Regions from separate parts of the Raoultella sp. genome, predicted to be linked through region 2. Evidence: predicted binding sites of a transcription regulator. Region 2 holds the regulator's gene; each other region holds the start of a gene.

Region 1 (4,770 bases), on a different contig from region 2:
AATGGCCGTTTCTGCTGGCAGAGATGCTGACTGTTCTGCGCCCCGATAGTGATGGGGACCTCTGACCAGTGACCCCCCCGGTTTTGCGCCCTGCCATCAAGATGATTTGTTGCGGGGAACTCTTAACGCGCGTCAATATTATCGATGAGATCCCTTTGCGTGATGTCCCGCATTTTATCGCCCGCGTAAAACCTTCCCCTTCGGGGGAGGGGGAAAGAGAGAAAAGCAGGACCGAAGTCCTGCTTTTCAGGCATATCACGAAGGAGGGTACTGATTAGAACTGGTAAACGATACCTACGGCGACGGTGTTATCGGAGTTCACACCCAGCTTGTTGTCGCTATCAATCTGGTTGATTTGATAGTCAACATAAGTGGACATGTTTTTGTTGAAGTAGTAGGTTGCACCGACATCGATGTAGTTGATGTAATCTTCATCACCAAGGCCGCTTTCAATATTTTTCGCTTTAGATTTGTAGTAAGCGATGGACGGACGCAGGCCGAAATCGAACTGATATTGTGCAACGACGGAGAAGTCCTGAGTTTTGTTGGCAAAGCCGCCAGTAATGCGGGTCGCATTGCGGGTTTCGCCGTACAGGGCTGCCAGGTAGATATTGTTCGCATCGTATTTCAGACCGGTTGCCCACTGCTCAGCTTTATTGCCTTTGCCGCGTGCCAGCGCCTGCTGTCCATCGGTACGGTCTGCTGCGCCGTAAGCGCCGACAACGCCGAAACCATCAAATTCATAGCCCAGAGAGGTTGCCCAGCCATCACCGTTAGCACGGGACGGATCATTTGCGTGCTCGTTTTTACCCAGGTACTGTACGCCGAAGCTCAGACCGTCGACCAGACCGAAGAAGTTGTTGTTACGGTAGGTCGCCAGTCCACCTGTTCGACCAGAGAAGAAGTTATCGCTGGAGCTGGTGTCGCCGCCAAACTCTGGCAGCATATCGGTTACGCCGATGGCGTCATAAACCAGGCCGTAGTTACGCCCGTAGTCGAAGGAGCCTGCATCGCCGAATTTCAGACCCGCGTAGGCCAGACGGGTTTTGTTTCCGGTCTGAGCGTCACTACCTTCAGTGTTATTACCCTGAAAGTTATATTCCCACCGCCCGTAGCCGGTCAGTTGGTCGGTGATCTGGGTTTCCCCTTTAAAACCCAGACGGGCATAGGTTTTGTCGCCATCATTACCTTTGTCATCAGAGAAATAATGCAGACCTGCGGTTTTTCCGTACAGATCGAGCTTGTTGCCGCCTTTGTTGTAGATTTCCGCTGCGTGAGGGGCGCCAGCTATCAATAATGCCGGAACCAGAAGTGCCAGTGTTTTTCTTTTCATTATATATTTCCTTTTAATCATCATTAATATGAATGGAGATGAGTATTGCTGAATGCAAATTTATACTATCGGTAAGGTTCAGTTTTTTTTAAATTAAAAATGTAAATAAATTATACCAAGAATTTCATAATGTTTCTTTGTGCGTTTTTATATTAAAAATCTATCATTTTGAAATGATGTATTTTTATTTATTATTGTTTTCGATAACAATGCATTAGGTGTTTTAATTGATGTATTGGCGGCATTGATTTAATGCTTGTAAATTATGGGTTCCATTTTAATTATTTGGGTGGGTTATTTAACTCATGGGTAATGCGTTATTCTGGGGGGCGTTCGAATTGATACGGCTGATGACGATAGGAAAATATATTCCAGGCAGCATGTCATTATTATCTGCCGCGGTTTTACCCTAATGAAAAATAGATTTTGTGATGCTGGCGAGTAAACCTCAGGATCTCGTGACAGTTAAAAGCGGTTGTTCAGGGGAGGAAGGTGCTGTTTCGTTATCTTTTTCACAGTATAATGTGACGTGCGTCACTTTTTTGCGAGGTGCCGCGGTTTCGTTGTCAGTTAAAGGAGAAGCGTTAATGGAGCAGAAAGCGAAACGAAGCCCGGGTGGGAAACTTGCCCTGTGGGTCTTTTATGCCTTTTGTGGTTACTTTCTGTGGGCAATGGTGCGCTACTGGTGGGTCGTTGGCAAAATTGAAAGTGTCCCCGGAGCGACAATCGACGGTGATCTGGGCTCAACGTCAGGGAAGTGGCTTGGTGCGCTGCTCGGGTTCCTTGTGCTGAGCCTTGTGGGCGCTATCCTGGGGGCGATAGCCTGGTATACCCGCCCCGATCCCAGGATGCATGAACAACGCGATTAAAGTTGCTATGCTCAACGCTGGCCTTCTCTCAAAGGAACGCGTATGGAACAACTTGACTGGCAGCAACGATTTGAAGCCTGGCTTGTGGGACATCTCACCCAGGGCGACTCCGCCCACGACCTTTCGCACTTCCGCCGCGTGTGGGGGACTGCGCAGAGGTTGGCTGAGGACAGTCAGGTTGATCGTCTGGTCATTCTGACCGCCTGTTATTTTCATGACATTGTAAGCCTGCCGAAAAACCATCCCGAGCGCAGCCGCTCCTCGGTGATGGCGGCAGAAAAAACGCTGGGTATTCTCCAGTCGTCATTCCCTGATTTTCCGCGCGACCGCTATCCTGCCGTTTATCATGCGATTGAGGCGCACAGTTTCAGTGCCGGTATTCCCCCCCAAAGCACAGAGGCGAAAATTGTCCAGGACGCCGATCGGCTGGAGGCACTTGGCGCAATTGGTCTGGCCCGAGTCTTCGCGGTGTCCGGGGCGCTAAACAACCTCTTGTTTGATGCTGAAGATCCCTTTGCTGACAGGCGTAAACTGGATGACCAAAAATATGCGCTGGACCATTTCCAGTGCAAGTTGTTGCGTTTACCCGACACGATGCAAACGGACAAAGGCAAAGCGATGGCGGTACATAATGCGCGCTTTCTCGTGCAATTTATGGCCAAGCTTAGCGCTGAGCTTCGCGGCGACACGCTGTCGGTGGATGACGCGGTTTTAAGGCGCTTTGAGCCACTGGTCTGAAACTGCCCGCATTATTTATGGTAATCTCTGCAAAATTGTCCGGGCTGGTTGAGGGTATGTCGCAAAATTTATTGAAGGAAAAAAGCCTGTTGTCGCCTCCGGAACATACCGGAGAAGAGGCTCAGGCGCTGTTGCGCCAGCTGATGACAATATACGATGTGAAAACGCTGGTGGCATTTCTGCTGGCCGTTGGCGATCGTCACTGGAGTCCGGCAATATTAAAACGCGTGGCGACGGTTGAACGGGCAACTGATCGTATTACGGCCAACGAGTATGCCCGTCTGACAACGTTACTGCCGCCACCGCCGGCCCATCATCCCCATTATGTTTTCCGCTTCGTCGATCTCTTTGCGGGAATCGGCGGGATTCGCAGCGGCTTTGAGGCGATTGGTGGACAATGCGTTTTCACCAGTGAATGGAATAAGCACGCGGTGCGAACCTACAAAGCCAACTGGTATTGTGATCCGAATCAGCACCGTTTTAATGAAGACATCCGTGATATAACCCTCAGCCATCGCCCGGATGTGGGTGATGAAGACGCCGCGCAGCATATTCGCGAGACGGTTCCTCCACACGATGTTCTTCTGGCGGGCTTTCCTTGCCAGCCTTTTTCGCTCGCCGGGGTATCGAAGAAAAATGCGCTTGGCCGGGCCCACGGTTTCGCCTGTGAAACCCAGGGCACGCTGTTCTTTGATGTGGTCAGAATTATTGCCGCCCGTAGGCCTGCCATCTTCGTACTGGAGAACGTTAAAAACCTGAAAAGCCATGATAAAGGACGGACATTCCGCATTATCATGCAGACGCTGGATGAGCTGGGTTATGAGGTCTCTGATGCTGACCACCACGGGGTCGACGATCCGAAAGTGATCGATGGGCGTCATTTCTTACCCCAGCACCGCGAACGTATTGTGCTGGTGGGTTTTCGTCGCGATCTCCAACTGCACCATGGTTTTACCCTGCGCGATATTTCAACGTTTTATCCGACCGCCCGTCCGACCTTTGGCGATCTGCTGGAACCGACGGTGGATGCTAAATTTATTCTGACGCCGGTGCTGTGGAAGTATCTGTATCACTATGCGCGGAAACATCAGGCGCTGGGCAATGGGTTTGGTTACGGCCTGGTTGATCCGTGCAATCCTCAGAGCGTGGCACGCACGCTATCCGCGCGCTACTACAAAGATGGCGCCGAAATTCTGGTCGATCGCGGCTGGGACCGGCTGTTGGGCGAGCAGCACTTCGACGATGCGCAAAATCAGCTTCGTCGCCCGCGTCGGCTGACGCCGCGCGAATGTGCGCGGTTGATGGGGTTTGAAAGCCCGCAGGGCTATCGCTTCCGCATTCCGGTTTCCGATACCCAGGCCTATCGCCAGTTCGGTAATTCAGTCGTGGTGCCGGTGTTTGCGGCTGTCGCGAAATTACTTGCGCCGCGAATCGCGCAGGCCGTGGAGCAGCGAAAATCCGAGGATGAAGACGGTGGACGTCCACGATAAAGCCACGCGCAGTAAAAACATGCGGGCGATTGGCCAGCGTGATACGGCGATCGAAAAGCGGCTTGCCGCGCTGCTCACTCAAGCCGGGTTCACGTTTACTGTTCAGGATGCGACGCTGCCAGGGCGTCCGGATTTTGTCGTGGCAGAGTACCACTGCGTTATTTTTACTCACGGTTGTTTCTGGCATCACCATCGCTGCTATCTGTTTAAAGTCCCCGCGACGCGTACCGAATTCTGGCTGGATAAAATCGGCAAGAACGTCACGCGCGATAGTCGTGATATCATGCGCTTACAAGCGCTAGGATGGCGGGTGCTGATCGTCTGGGAATGCGCGCTGCGC
Region 2 (4,770 bases):
GTGTGCATGGTGTTCAGATGATCAAGGATCCGCTGCAGATGTTGCTCCATCGTACTTAACGGGCCACGGCTCACCTCCACATCCTGCGACTCCATAATATTCACATCGCCAGCGCTGCCGGGACCGTCGGTATCCAGCCGCTGCTGGCAACGCTGGAGCGCAACCTCACAAGATTCCAGATAGCGTCGGGCCAGTTCCGGCGTTAGCATCGTATGCTCGCGGGCCAGCGTGGTCATCGCGTTGATATGCTCAACAATAAACTGGCTGTGGGTGACCCATAGCTTCATATCATCAAGATAATGTGTGTTAAACCCGGGTTCCTGCATGGCCTGATTCAGCGAGTTATACAGTGAGTTATGTGCCTGGTTGACACGCATCCGGCGATAGGCCAGCGCCGGGGCTTGATGATCGTCGCTGAGAATCAGCCTGATCGCCTCCTGATCGGCTTCCAGCGCGTCGTGAGCATTCTTGCGCAGTAGCCCGCTTTGCCATTGCGGCCATAGCCAGACCATACCGCCAAACGCAATAAGGCAGCCAATAAGCGTATCGATAAGTCTGGCGACAATATACTGCTCGCCATTTAGCGTCAGAAGCTGCAGGGTATACACCGCCGTCACGGTAAAGCCAACCATCGCCCAGCCGTAATGTTTGCGAATAATCAGGTAACTCAGCAGCGTGACGACCAGCATCGCCGAGAGTGTATAACCCTCCGGGACGTGAAAGTGCAATGCCAGGCCGGCGATGGCCAGACCGGCAAGAGTCCCTGCCGCCCGATGGACAATACGTACCCGTGTCGCGCCGTAGCCGTTTTGGGTCACAAAAAGCACCGTCATCAGGATCCAGTAAGGCTTGGGTAGGTTCAGGGTGCTTCCCATCAGGCTCGCGGCCGTTAACATCACGCAGATACGTGCGGCGTTACGTAACGCCGGCGATTTCCACGAGAGATAGTTCTTTAGCGCGGGCAGCAACGGCAGACGGCGCTCTTTATCCGCCATCAGATCGCGAGCATACAGCGGGCGCTGGGTGCGCAGTACCCGGGCTATTCGGCTGAAGTGCCAGGCGCAGAACTGCCCTACCGGGTTGTCGGGATGCTGCCAGGCAATTTTCTCTAGCGCGCCGATTTGCTTATCCATGTGGAAGCGTTGCGGATAGCGGTGGTAGAGAATGTCATCAGCCAGTACCCTCAGGCGGGCGGCAACGGTTTGTGCGTTCCAGCGGATCACCGCCTCGGCATGGCTGCGCTCAACCAGTTTTTGCACTTCTTCGGGTTGGTGCAGGCTGACGGAGATATGTTCCTGTAAATCCAGCGCCATCTGAAACGCTCGCAGCAGGCGCTTGTGGTCATTGCGCTGGTTCGCCGCCAGCATATGCATCTGCTGGTAGCATTGGGTGATCAGGTCCACCACCTTCTGCTGGCGCGTGAGCAACGGCGGCAGAGAAGTGCTGGGATCGATATGCTGGGTCAACAGGCTGTATTTGGCTTCGCAATAGTTAGCCAGCTCCCGATAGAGCAGGCTCAGCGATTCACGCAACGGCTGCTCGCGCCATAGCCAAAACCAGAACCAGTTAAACAGGCCGTACCACAGCGTCCCGAGGGCGTAGATCAGCAGGGGTTCCCAGACGGGCATGTTTCCGGCAAGGCTCAGGGTAAAGATAGCGGCAATTAACGAAGCGGGCAGAAGCCTGGCATGCAGAGAGCTGATCTCCGCCGTTACGCCGAGCAGCAGCGCCAGGCCGCTGAGGATCAAGGGCAGCGGGATATCCTGCTGAAGAAGAAGCTGGACGACCAGGCTACAGCCGGCAAACAGCGAACCGCCAATAATCAGACGTTTAAAAAAGCGTTTATGCGGTGTATCCAGACCGGCGACGTTACAGCAGGCGGGCACTAGCGAGAACAGCAGACCTTGCTGTAAGTGACCGAGGAGGAAGCCGATTGCGACAGGCAAACACAACACCAGCGTTTGCCGCAGTGCATAGTTGACTTCCGGGTGGTAAATCAGCCTGCGCCACATAGAGGGGAAACAAAAACGGCGTATTGCGGGCGCAACACGCCGTTTCATCGACTTAACGCGTACCGTATACGACGATAGTTTTGCCGTGTGCGGAGATCAGGTTCTGATCTTCCAGCATCTTCAGGATACGGCCAACGGTTTCGCGGGAACAACCCACGATCTGACCGATTTCCTGGCGGGTAATTTTAATTTGCATACCATCAGGATGGGTCATCGCATCCGGCTGTTTTGCCAGGTTCAACAACGTCTGAGCGATGCGCCCGGTGACGTCGAGGAAGGCAAGGTTACCCACTTTTTCTGAGGTCACCTGCAGACGGCGAGCCATCTGCGATGACAAGCGCATCAGGATATCCGGGTTAACCTGAATGAGCTGACGGAATTTTTTGTAGGAGATTTCGGCCACTTCACATGCGGTTTTCGCACGTACCCAGGCGCTACGCTCCTGGCCTTCTTCAAACAAGCCTAATTCACCGATGAAATCGCCCTGGTTGAGGTAAGAGAGGATCATCTCTTTACCTTCTTCATCCTTGATGAGCACAGCCACAGAGCCTTTGACGATGTAGTACAACGTTTCTGCTTTTTCACCCTGGTGGATCAGCGTGCTTTTAGATGGGTACTTATGAATGTGGCAATGAGACAAGAACCATTCGAGGGTAGGGTCTGTTTGCGGTTTGCCAAGCACCATGCGCGGTTATCCTCTGTTATAAGCTATCTCCGGGTGCCGACACTACACGGCATCCGGGCATGCAATCGTATTGTTTCCCTATGCCTGGGAAACGGGCTGGTGATTTTTCTTCAGCCTGTAATGTGAACTCCTCTGCATACATGCAGTACATCAATGTAATACTGTAGCATCCTGACTGTTTTAGCATAGCTTTTGCCGCATGTCTCCTGGTGTCTCGCTTCAGCATGATGCAGGTCGCCTTCCGTTGCGAGAATTGTTATGTACGCGTAATCTGTCAGGAAAATTGCAACCTTGGAGTTAAATTTTATGCAAGCTCGTGTGAAATGGGTTGAAGGGTTAACCTTCATCGGAGAGTCCGCATCAGGTCACCAGATTCTGATGGACGGCAACTCCGGAGATAAAGCGCCAAGCCCAATGGAGATGGTGCTGATGGCGGCGGGCGGATGCAGCGCGATCGATGTCGTGTCTATTTTGCAGAAAGGTCGCCACGACGTGACTAACTGTGAAGTCAAGCTGACGTCTGAACGTCGGGAAGAGGCGCCGCGCCTGTTTACCCATATCAATATGCATTTTATCGTGACTGGCAAGGAGCTGAAAGAGGCTGCCGTTTCCCGCGCGGTGGATCTGTCGGCGGAGAAATACTGCTCGGTGGCACTGATGCTGCAAAAAGCGGTGAATATCACCCACTCATTTGAGGTAGTGGAGGCGTAATGCCCAGATACCCGGTGGCACGCTGCTTACCGGGTTGACACCGCTCGTCGCGCCACCCGGTCATTTAAATCGCTTTACCTTCCATCAAGCGCTCCACCAGCGGCGTCATGATGAGCTCCATCGCCAGCCCCATTTTCCCGCCCGGCACCACCAGCGTATTGATATGCGAGATAAACGAGCCCTGCAGCATCGCCAGCAGCCAGGGAAAATCGATATCCCGCAGGTTGCGGAAGTGGATCACCACAAAGCTTTCATCCAATGACGGGATGCCCTTTGCGGCAAACGGGTTGGAGGTGTCGACAGTGGGGACGCGCTGGAAGTTGATATGGGTACGCGAAAACTGCGGCGTGATGAAATTGATATAGTCTTCCATTGAACGGACAACGGAATCCATCACCGCTTCACGAGAGTGGCCTCGTTCGCTGGTATCGCGGATGAGCTTCTGAATCCATTCCAGGTTGACGATAGGCACCACGCCGACCAGCAGGTCGACATTCTGCGCGACGTTATATTGCGGCGTGACAACCCCGCCGTGCAGCCCTTCATAAAACAGGACATCGGTCGGCTCCGGTAGCGGTTGCCACGGCGTGAAGGTGCCCGGCACCTGATTCCACGGCACCGCTTCATCATAGGTATGCAGATATTTGCGCGACTGGCCGCTACCGTTACGCCCATACTCAAGGAAGGTGTTTTCCAGCAGTCCGAAGTCGTTGGCTTCCGGGCCGAAGTAGCTGATGTGTTTTCCCTGATCGCGCGCTTTGCGGATCGCCATGTCCATTTCCGGGCGGGTATATCGATGGAAGCTGTCGCCTTCCACCTCAGCAGCACGCAGGTTTAGCTGAGCGAAAATTTTACGAAAGGCGAGGCTGGTGGTCGTGGTTCCCGCGCCGCTGGAGCCCGTGACGGCAATCACCGGATGTTTGGCAGACATAACAACTCCCAGAGTAAACGATGTGTGGCGCCGCCTTAGCCGTGAAACTGCTTGCGGGGCATGATGTTGACCGTCTCGTGCAGTTCTGACCACACCAGTACGGCTTCTCCGCTTTTCAATTGTTGTTTGACGTCGGCGACTTTATCCGCCAGCGAGCGTTCATGTTCACCATAATCGGTGCCTTCACGCAACACAAAGCTTTCGATTAGGTTATCCAGCGTTTCGGGATCCAAATCGTGCCAGGGAATCATCATTTTTGTGCTCCTAACCAACGGGTTAACCAGTCCGGAATACGCCTTTCCAGCCACATTTCTGGCTTGCGCAGCGTACCGCCGACGAACCCGACGTGTCCGCCATTTTCTGTCAACTGATACTCGACGTTTGCCGGGAGCTGTTCTTGCGGCGGAATGGAGTGGTGGTCCATAAAAGGA
Region 3 (4,770 bases), on a different contig from region 2:
CCGGTAGCTCGACGCCCTGTGAGAAGTTAAACCAGGTCTGCTGGCGGTCGGTAAGGTGGGCGACAATGCCAGCGTTAAACAGGAAGTTATCATAATCCGTTTTACCGCCCGGGATAGCATCGGCCGATTTCACCTTGCCGCTGGCAACATCCTGCTGCTGGGCGTAGCCGACAAAATCATCAACCCGGTTTTCCGTCCACTGATAGCGCACGCCGCCGCTCAGGGTAAAAATATCATTCAGGTCATAGCTGCTCTGCAGGAACGGTGCCAGGTTAGTGATGCTGTATCCCGGGTAGCGTCCCGTCGTATAGATAGCCTCGTTGTACAGCCCGCCCGACGCCATCGATCTCTTCAGGTCGAAGAACATCTGGTTAGCATTGAAGGTCTCGTGGTCGGCATCCACTCCCCAGGTCAGGTCCCAGCCGTCAAGCGGTTGGCTGTTAAGGGTGATTTTCGCGCCGTACTGATCGGTATCCTGCTTTGACGCGGAGAAGCTGCTGACCTGACCTTTGGTCAGCGTCGGGAAGGGGTAAAAGGTCAGCGACTCGTCGCGATAATAGATCTGGCTGACCAGATTCTGGCCATAGAAGTCGGCATCGGAGTATTGCAGGCTAATCAGATGCCTTTCGGTACCGGGAACGCGGTCGGAATTGAGCCCATCGGTGGTATAGGCTTTGCCCTCACCGGTGACGGCTGACATGTTCTTGCCGAGATACAGACCGTAATCATCGCCCTGGCTTTTATAATATTGCGTCACCAGCTGCAGCTGACGGTTATCGTCAATGTTGATGGTGCCGGTCCCCATGACGTCCAGGCGATCTGAGTGCTGCAGACCGGTCTGAGTATTATCGAGGACCAGCGCATCGTTATTGCCATCGTACCAGCCGCCAAAACGCTGATATGCCACTGATAACCGCCCGGAAGCATGGTCTGTGCCGCCGCTGACCGCTGCGGCTACGCGTTCGTCATGATCGTTGCTGTTGGCAAATCCGCTTTTACCGCCCAGTTCCAGATCGACCTGGGGTTCCTGCTGCCCTTTTTTGGTCACAATATTGATAAGGCCGCCGGTACTACCGCCGCCGTACAACGAGGTAGCGCCGGAGATGACTTCAATATGATCAATGTTGAACGGGTCAATAGCGTCGAGCTGACGGCTGTCGGTACGGGAAGAGTTAAGGCGTACGCCGTCGATCAGCACCACGATAGCCCGTCCACGCATGTTCATCCCGTAGTTGGTTCGTCCCTGGCTGCTGACATCGATTCCGGGAATCAACTGGGCCAGGACGTCTTTGAACTCTTTTCCGCCCTGCACCTGTTGTTCTATCTCCTGGCCCTCAATAACCCAGGTGGTTTGTGCCATTTCGGCGACGGTGCGGTGAGTTCGGTTGGCGCTCACGATCATGTTTTCTTCATCAGCTTGCGCACCAAAAACGGGCAGAGCCGTGGCCAGCAGCAGTGGGTTGAGCACCCAGAGACGCTTGTTCATACACATTCCTTTTATGAGTTAACTGTATTCATGTTGTTTTTAGTTTTCGATGTGGGCGCATCGATTGTTACAGGTGGAAATAAACAGAAAAACTTGAGAGCGGATTTTGCACGTAGTGATTATTGTTATCAATATCATTTACAACAAAAATACGTGTAACGATGTGAAAACACTAATAAAGCAGGGGGTAAATCAGGGGGGGATGAAAACCCGGTGGCGAACGTCACCGGGGGAAACACAAATTAGTGCTGGAGGATTTGCGGCCACAGCCGCAGGGTAGTCTCGACGATTTGCATGAGCTTTGTGAAATCAGCCCCTTCGCGTGCGCTGATGGACATCCCTTGCAACACGCAGTTTAAGAACTGCGCCAGCTGTTGCACATCGCCGTTTTCCGGCAGCTCACCGCGCAGTTGCCGCTGCTGGAAGAATTGCGCCAGCGTTTGTTCCTGCATCGCGTGCCGCGACTTAATGGTATCGGCGATCGCGGTAGATGACGCCGCCAGCGCCGCGGAAGTATTGATCATAAAGCAGCCTGCCGGCGTGTCTTTGCTGGTAAAGCAAGTGGCAATGGCGGTGAAATAGTCCCGCAGCGCCCGATCGACAGTTTTTTCTTCGGCAAACAACAGCGCTTCGTGTCTGGCGGCAAAACGTGAAATATAGCGATCCAGAACCGCGCGAAATAACCCTTCCTTGTTGACGAACTCAGCGTACAGCGTCGGGGCTTTTGCCCCGGTCGCCTCCACCAGATCGGCAAGAGAAGTTGCCTCGTAGCCGTGTTGCCAGAAAAGTGCCATAGCCTTATCCAGCGCCGCTTCCTTGTCGAACACTTTGGGTCGGCCACGGCTTTTTTTTGTGCAACTTTGAACGTCAGTTGTCATGATGCCGCTGTACCTATGTTGGTTTGTTGAAGAGGCATTATAAAAATAAACGTGACAACCTTCCAGCGCTGAACCCGCAAAAATAAATAATTCATATATGTATGAATTTTAAGTTTTTTATAAATAAATGAACGATCGTTATAAAAATATATTGACGTGTGATGTGGGTCACATTATGATTTAACTATCGATCGTTAAGTTAATTCTTACGACCCTACTAAAATCATCTGCATAGGTATAATCATCATGAAAAACATCAAAACGCTGACGCTTGCCGCCGTGCTGAGTTCTCTTTCTTTCGCCAGCTTCGCGGCGGTTGAAGTGCAATCCACACCTGCGGGCCAACACAAAATCGGTACCGTTTCTGCTTCCGCCGGGACAAACCTGGGTTCGCTGGAAGACCAGTTGGCGCAGAAAGCGGAAGAAATGGGGGCGACCTCTTTCCGTATCACCTCAGTAACGGGTCCAAACACCCTGCACGGTACTGCAGTTATCTACAAATAAGTTTCGTTTTACCTCTGTCATGCCACTGACAAAACGCGACTCCTGACCCCTTTATCAGGCCGCGAGCAGTAAGTTGTTCTCTGTTATGCCACTTACGTGACGCGGTTTTCACCCCTTTATGAAACCGCGAAGCGTTTTTACCCTGCTTGTTATCCCATAAAAAAACCGCCTTCAGTCTATCTGCGGTTTTTTTATTTCTGTCATTAAGCACTTATAATGACTGTTCGCCCGCATTGTGATGGCGGGTAACGTCAATTGGCATGCCTGAACGCAGAGCCATCGCACGCTCCATTACCGTCTGGTTGGTCTGCGCGGCCTGCTTAAATGCCGTCATCTCAGGATTCAGGACTATCGGTAGCGTCTGCGGATCATCATTTAAGTGTCTGGACAGCGGCTGATGGATTTCCACCAGATGCCTGCCGTCAGGCTCCACGGATACTTTAACTGGCGTGTTGATAATATTGACTTTTGTCCCTGGAGTAACGGGGTTAAACAGGTTTTTGATGTCATCATCACGCAGGCGGATACAGCCGGAGCTCACACGCATTCCGATACCAAAATCGGCATTAGTGCCATGCAGCAGATAGACGCCACCGTAGGCCGCAAGGCGAATAGCATGATGGCCCATCGGGTTATCCGGCCCGGCAGGTACCACGCTCGGAAGCTCTATTCCCATCGCTTTATACCGTGCGCGAATATTGGCCGTCGGCGTCCAGGTTGGATTTGCACGCTTGTCGGAGACAGTGGTGACCATCGTTGGGGTAAGGGTATCGCCTCCCAACTGGCCGATACCGATAGGGTAGACGGTGACCTCATTTTTCCCCGGCGGGTAATAGTAGAGGCGAAGCTCGGCGAGATTAATCACCAGCCCTTCGCGCGGCGCTTCTGGCAGTAGCGCCTGGAGTGGAATGGTCAGTACGCTGCCGGCACGCGGAACGTAAGGATCGACGCCGGGATTCGCCTGAAGCAATGCCAGAAAGCCCACGTTGTATTTTTTAGCGATAGCCTCCAGAGAACCGCCGTTATTCTGGACGACGTGAAACTGATTTTGCCCGACGAGGCGGCTGCCAGAAGGCGGCAAGAGCCAGGTATTAGCGTGGGCGGGGAGGGCCAGAACGGTAGCAACGACCGCCATTGCCAGCCACAGAGGGAAACGCGACACGAAAGTAGTCATAATAAATAAGTGGTTATTTTTTATGAGGAAACAGGCGGGAATTATCGCGCGGGTATCTGTGGGGAAACCCTGGTGAATTGCAAAACATTTGTAAAGTTTACCGGGTGTAACGGCGATGGAAGAAAACAGGCAAGGAAGACGACGACGGACGCCGTCTTCCTTGCTGCGATTATGCGGTCGCGTTCTCTTCTAACTGACGCATAAACTGGCGGACCCACTCCATACGCGTTTTACGTTCGCCAAGTTCCTGCACGAACTTAAGCCGCGTCGGGCCATCCAGGCGGAAGTGCTGAGGCTGTTTTTGCAGCAGGCCAATCAGCCACACCGGGTTGACGTTGTTCTTTTCATTGAACTCAATCACGCCGCCTTTATCATTGCCCTCCAGCTTACGGACACCCAGTTTCTGCGCCTGTTGACGCAGGCGGGCGATATCCAGCAGGTTTCTCGCCGCATCCGGTAGCGGACCGAAGCGGTCGATCAGTTCGACTTTAATCTCTTCCAGATCGTGCTCATGCCTGGCGCTGGCAATCCGCTTATAGAACGAGAGTCGGGTATTCACATCCGGAATAAAGTCGTCCGGCAACAGTGAGGGCATACGCAGCTCAACTTCAGTCTGCTGGCTGGTCAGATCCTCAAGCGAAGGCTCGCGTCCGGCTTTCAGCGCATCGACAGCATTTTCCAGAAGCTCCATATAGAGCGAAAAACCGATGGTGGTCATCTGCCCGCTC
Region 4 (4,770 bases), on a different contig from region 2:
GCCGCTGTCAGTGACCAACACCGGCACCTTGCCCAGGGGATTATATTTCCCGACGCCGTTCACGTCCTGGTAGGGAAATTCATTGACGAATTCGAAGGGGAGGTTTTTCTCCAGCAGAATGACGGAGATTTTACGCACAAAGGGACTGGTGTAGCTGCCGATCAGTTTCATTGCCTGCTCCTTATCGCCAACAAAAAGGTAAGTATGGTTCACTCGAAGGCAAAAGGCAGGTCAGACTTAACGTCAGCCTGCCCTCATCGCAATTAATGGTCCAGATAGAGGTAGTGTATCCAACTGGCCATGCGGAGCAGGACCTTTCTCATGACCGATACATGGCTGAAATGGTCAGAATAGACCGCCACCTGGGCATAAATACCGTCCGGCAGCGAGTCTACATCCGCGTTGGGGTCCAGCTCAATCGTCGCCAGTACACCATCGGTTCCCGGTACCACCGTCAGCGACTGCAATGCCCCCTGCGCCTGGTAAGATCCCCCCGGTACAACAGGAAGAATACGGGTCAGCTTACCATGGAACACCGGGCCCGGCAGCGCGTTAAAGACCGCTTCAGCGTCATCGCCTGGCTTCAGTCGCAGCAGCGAGTTTTGGCGGAACTGAGCGACAATCTGCCGTTTTTGTTCCGGGATAAAGACCATCACCGGGCGTAGCGGCAGCGCTGCCGCATAAGCGCCGGGACGGATCAGAACCTGGGTAACATAGCCCTCGCCTGGCGCACGAATCACGGTCTGATCGAGGTTATATTTCGCCTCCGCCAACTGTGCTCGCAGACTCGCAACCTGCGACTGTTCACCGCCTACCATGCTGTCCAGCTGACTCTGTATCTGCGCCTGCTCGGCAACCGAAGCTTTCACTAACGCATCCTGTGCCAGATAGTTTTGCCGGGCGTTATCGATATCGCTTTCAGAGAACGGGTTGACCCGCGCCTGGCTGCCTTTCAGATAGCGCTGATAGTCTTTGTAGAGACGATCGCGCTCGGCGGAAACACGCACCGTGTTCGCCTGCGCTTCAGAGTATTGATGCCATGCAGCGCGGTCATCAGATCGGCCTGCAGTCTGTCTACCCGGGCCTGATAGCGCGCGGGATCAATCGTAAACAGAACATCGCCCTTTTTGACACGTTGATCCGTTTTAGCCGTCACGGCACTGGCAATACCGGTTACCTGAGGCGTAATGGGAATGGAAATAACCGCCTTTTGAGCGATAAATGTATAAGGATGGTTATAGTTCATTAATAAAATAAGGGCGCCGACGAGAAATATACCGCCTAATGCCGCCGTGGCCAGGGTCCACTGGTTAACCGGAATACGGAATATTTTAAAAACCGCCCATACAATCGCCACATAGGTCAATACAATTAAAAGATCCATGATTAGCGCTCCGGGGTCTCTCTATCTGCGGATGAGGGTACCGCACCCAGTTTTTTTCCAACTCGGCAACGCGTTGTGAAAGCCGATCGAGATCGGGATCGCGCGTGGATGACGAGGGGAGATGCGATTTCATTCCCCACCCGCGCTCGGGCTGATACAGCGTGGCCCAAATCCACAGGAATGGCCAGATAACATGCAGCGTAAACAGGCTCACCCAACCGGCGGTATGGATGGCATCAGCGTGGGGATGATTACGTTTTTTAGCCATTAAATAGGGAATATCATGAATCGCGATAATTCCATAAAAGAGAACCAGAAAAACAAAAACTCATACGCCTAACGCAAAATAGCTGAGAAACATAGATGCCTCACTAAACACGACGTTAGCTCATCAATAATATAAAATGGTAAGCAACCAAATTAATTAATGAAATTAAATAAAAGGATGATTTACTTATAATTCAAGGCCAGGAAATATTGTTTTTAGCTATTCTCCTTGCAAGTTTTAAGTGTGGAAGAATATATCCTGAAAAGCTATATACTTATCTTTACATGTTGAGCTTAAGCCACATTTTTACTTTTTTCCATACAACCCGCCGATGACGTTTTTTCATTGTGAAGTCGGTTTACCGACGCCTGTCGCAGAGCAGGTGCCAGAGTTTGCCAGCGATCACATCCGCAAAATTCAGCCAATTATTTTTTGTGATCAATATCACAATATTGAGACAAACCAAAAGAAATATTATGTGATGCAATTCACATTAATTAGCCTAACTGGGCTAATTTTGACCCGCTGTGTTTTTTTTGCACACTTATTTTGTGATGAACATCACTACAAATGAGTGTCAGATACCTATATTCATGTGATCGTAATCACACAAAAACCCACCGACTGGACAGTTTAATGATTCAGTGCCAGATTCGCTTTATCAATCAGGGTCCGGCGACCTCTGCCGTCATATTCACAACAAGCCTCAGGCTTTTAGCCTACGCGATAAGCAAAACAGAAGAAGGGGTGTTTTATGTCATCCGATATCAAGATCAAGGTGCAAAGCTTTGGTCGTTTCCTCAGCAATATGGTGATGCCAAATATCGGCGCGTTTATCGCGTGGGGTATCATCACCGCATTATTCATACCGACAGGATGGTTACCGAACGAGACGCTGGCGAAGTTAGTCGGCCCGATGATCACCTACCTGCTGCCGCTGCTTATCGGCTATACCGGCGGTAAGTTAATTGGCGGTGAGCGTGGCGGCGTCGTCGGTGCCATTACCACAATGGGCGTCATCGTCGGTGCGGATATGCCGATGTTCCTCGGCGCCATGATCGCAGGTCCGCTGGGCGGCTGGGCGATTAAACATTTTGATAGCTGGGTAGATGGCAAGATTAAGTCCGGTTTCGAGATGCTGGTGAACAACTTCTCCGCCGGTATTATCGGGATGATCCTCGCAATTCTGGCATTCCTCGGCATTGGCCCGGCGGTTGAAGTCCTGTCCAAAGTTCTGGCGGCGGGCGTTAACTTCATGGTTGTCCATGACATGCTGCCGCTGGCATCTATCTTCGTTGAGCCGGCGAAAATCCTGTTCCTGAACAACGCCATCAACCACGGTATCTTCTCGCCGCTGGGTATTCAACAGTCTCATGAACTGGGCAAATCAATCTTCTTCCTGATTGAAGCCAACCCGGGTCCGGGGATGGGCGTGCTGATGGCATACATGCTCTTTGGTCGCGGTAACGCGAAGCAGTCTGCAGGCGGTGCCGCTATCATCCACTTCCTGGGCGGTATCCACGAAATCTACTTCCCGTATGTGCTGATGAACCCACGTCTGATCCTTGCCGTTATTCTCGGCGGTATGACCGGCGTGTTCACCCTGACTATCCTCAACGGCGGTCTGGTCTCTCCTGCTTCCCCTGGTTCTATCCTTGCAGTGCTGGCGATGACGCCGAAAGGGGCCTACTTCGCTAACATCGCGGCAATTATTGCGGCAATGGCCGTCTCCTTTGTGGTCTCCTCCATTCTGCTGAAAACCAGCAAAGTGAAAGAAGAAGATGATATTGATGCTGCGACCCGTCGCATGCAGGATATGAAAGCTGAATCCAAAGGTGGGGCCACACCGCTGTCTGCAGGTACCGTGGCTAACGATCTGAGCCACGTTCGCAAAATTATCGTGGCCTGCGATGCCGGCATGGGTTCCAGCGCCATGGGTGCCGGGGTGCTGCGTAAAAAAGTGCAGGATGCGGGGCTGAGCAATATTTCCGTCACCAACTGCGCCATTAACAACCTGCCGCCGGATGTCGACCTGGTGATTACCCACCGCGATCTGACCGAGCGTGCGATGCGCCAGGTACCGCAGGCCCAGCACATTTCGCTGACCAACTTCCTCGACAGCGGTCTGTACACCAGCCTGACCGAGCGTCTGGTGGCCGCGCAGCGCCATACTGATAACGAAGAGAAAGTGCACGACAGTCTGAAAGACAGCTTCGATGCCGCCGACACAAATCTGTTCAAGCTTGGCGCAGAGAATATCTTCCTTGGTCGCAAAGCGGCGACGAAAGAAGAGGCGATCCGCTATGCGGGCGAGCAGCTGGTGAAAGGCGGTTACGTTGAGCCGGAATATGTGCAGGCGATGCTGGATCGTGAAAAACTAACTTCCACCTACCTGGGCGAGTCCATCGCGGTCCCCCACGGCACGATTGAAGCCAAAGACCGCGTCCTGAAGACCGGGGTGGTGTTCTGCCAGTACCCGGAAGGGGTTCGCTTTGGCGAAGACGAAGATGACGTTGCCCGTCTGGTTATCGGTATCGCAGCACGCAATAACGAGCACATTCATGTAATTACCAGTCTGACTAACGCATTGGATGATGAGTCGGTGATTGAGCGCCTGACCCACACCACCAGTGTTGAGGAAGTGCTGGCGCTGCTGAAAGGCAACAAAGCGTAAACGCTCCCGGCCACGCCGGGAAACGAATCACCCTCTCTCTCTGGCTGGAGGGGGAGGGTTCGGGTGAGGGACAACCCTCACCCGAACCCTCTCAGGTAAAAACATTAATGAAGGTTAATACTATGAATGCATTACATTTTGGCGCAGGTAATATCGGACGTGGCTTCATCGGCAAAGTGCTGGCTGACGCGGGGATCGCTTTAACATTCGCCGATGTGAATCAGGTGGTACTTGATGCCCTGAATGCCCGTCATAGCTATCAGGTTCACGTCGTCGGTGAAAACGAGCAGGTCGATACCGTCTCCGGTGTCAATGCCGTCAGCAGCATCGGCGATGAAGTCATTGATCTGATTGCCAGCGTTGACCTGATCACCACCGCCGTCGGCCCGGTTGTGCTGGAGCGCATTGCACCGGCTCTTGCGAAAGGGCTGACGAAGCGTAAAG

The links. Region 2 encodes CRP, which controls carbon source genes, mostly activating them, when cyclic AMP is high. Its sites were predicted from a motif close to ATGTGANNNNNNTCACAT; they were not measured.
Region 1: a site for CRP is predicted at 1,856-1,873, ahead of drpB (cell division protein DrpB). Genes of this name have one in related genera too.
Region 3: a site for CRP is predicted at 2,521-2,538, ahead of bhsA (multiple stress resistance protein BhsA). Genes of this name have one in related genera too.
Region 4: a site for CRP is predicted at 2,129-2,146, ahead of ACZAHD_RS02890 (PTS mannitol transporter subunit IICBA). Genes of this name have one in related genera too.

The regions. Positions count from the first base shown of each region.
Region 1 is NZ_JBCNNS010000146.1:2,341-7,110, forward strand. It holds gene ompF (porin OmpF) at 275-1,336, opposite strand; gene drpB (cell division protein DrpB) at 1,921-2,202, shown strand; gene ACZAHD_RS19170 (phosphohydrolase) at 2,245-2,940, shown strand; gene ACZAHD_RS19175 (DNA cytosine methyltransferase) at 2,997-4,430, shown strand; gene ACZAHD_RS19180 (very short patch repair endonuclease) at 4,405-4,770, shown strand, end outside.
Region 2 is NZ_JBCNNS010000048.1:10,665-15,434, forward strand. It holds gene ACZAHD_RS10795 (YccS/YhfK family putative transporter) at 1-2,012, opposite strand, end outside; gene crp (cAMP-activated global transcriptional regulator CRP) at 2,065-2,697, opposite strand; gene ACZAHD_RS10805 (OsmC family protein) at 3,004-3,408, shown strand; gene ACZAHD_RS10810 (phosphoribulokinase) at 3,473-4,339, opposite strand; gene ACZAHD_RS10815 (YheU family protein) at 4,375-4,593, opposite strand; gene ACZAHD_RS10820 (hydrolase) at 4,590-4,770, opposite strand, start outside.
Region 3 is NZ_JBCNNS010000069.1:12,208-16,977, reverse strand. It holds gene ACZAHD_RS13515 (TonB-dependent siderophore receptor) at 1-1,486, opposite strand, end outside; gene ACZAHD_RS13510 (TetR/AcrR family transcriptional regulator) at 1,729-2,364, opposite strand; gene bhsA (multiple stress resistance protein BhsA) at 2,611-2,868, shown strand; gene ldtC (L,D-transpeptidase LdtC) at 3,080-4,042, opposite strand; gene mfd (transcription-repair coupling factor) at 4,212-4,770, opposite strand, start outside.
Region 4 is NZ_JBCNNS010000009.1:57,303-62,072, forward strand. It holds gene ACZAHD_RS02875 (glutathione S-transferase) at 1-171, opposite strand, end outside; partial or broken gene ACZAHD_RS02880 (HlyD family secretion protein) at 264-1,384, opposite strand; gene ACZAHD_RS02885 (DUF3302 domain-containing protein) at 1,332-1,700, opposite strand; gene ACZAHD_RS02890 (PTS mannitol transporter subunit IICBA) at 2,407-4,326, shown strand; gene mtlD (mannitol-1-phosphate 5-dehydrogenase) at 4,449-4,770, shown strand, end outside.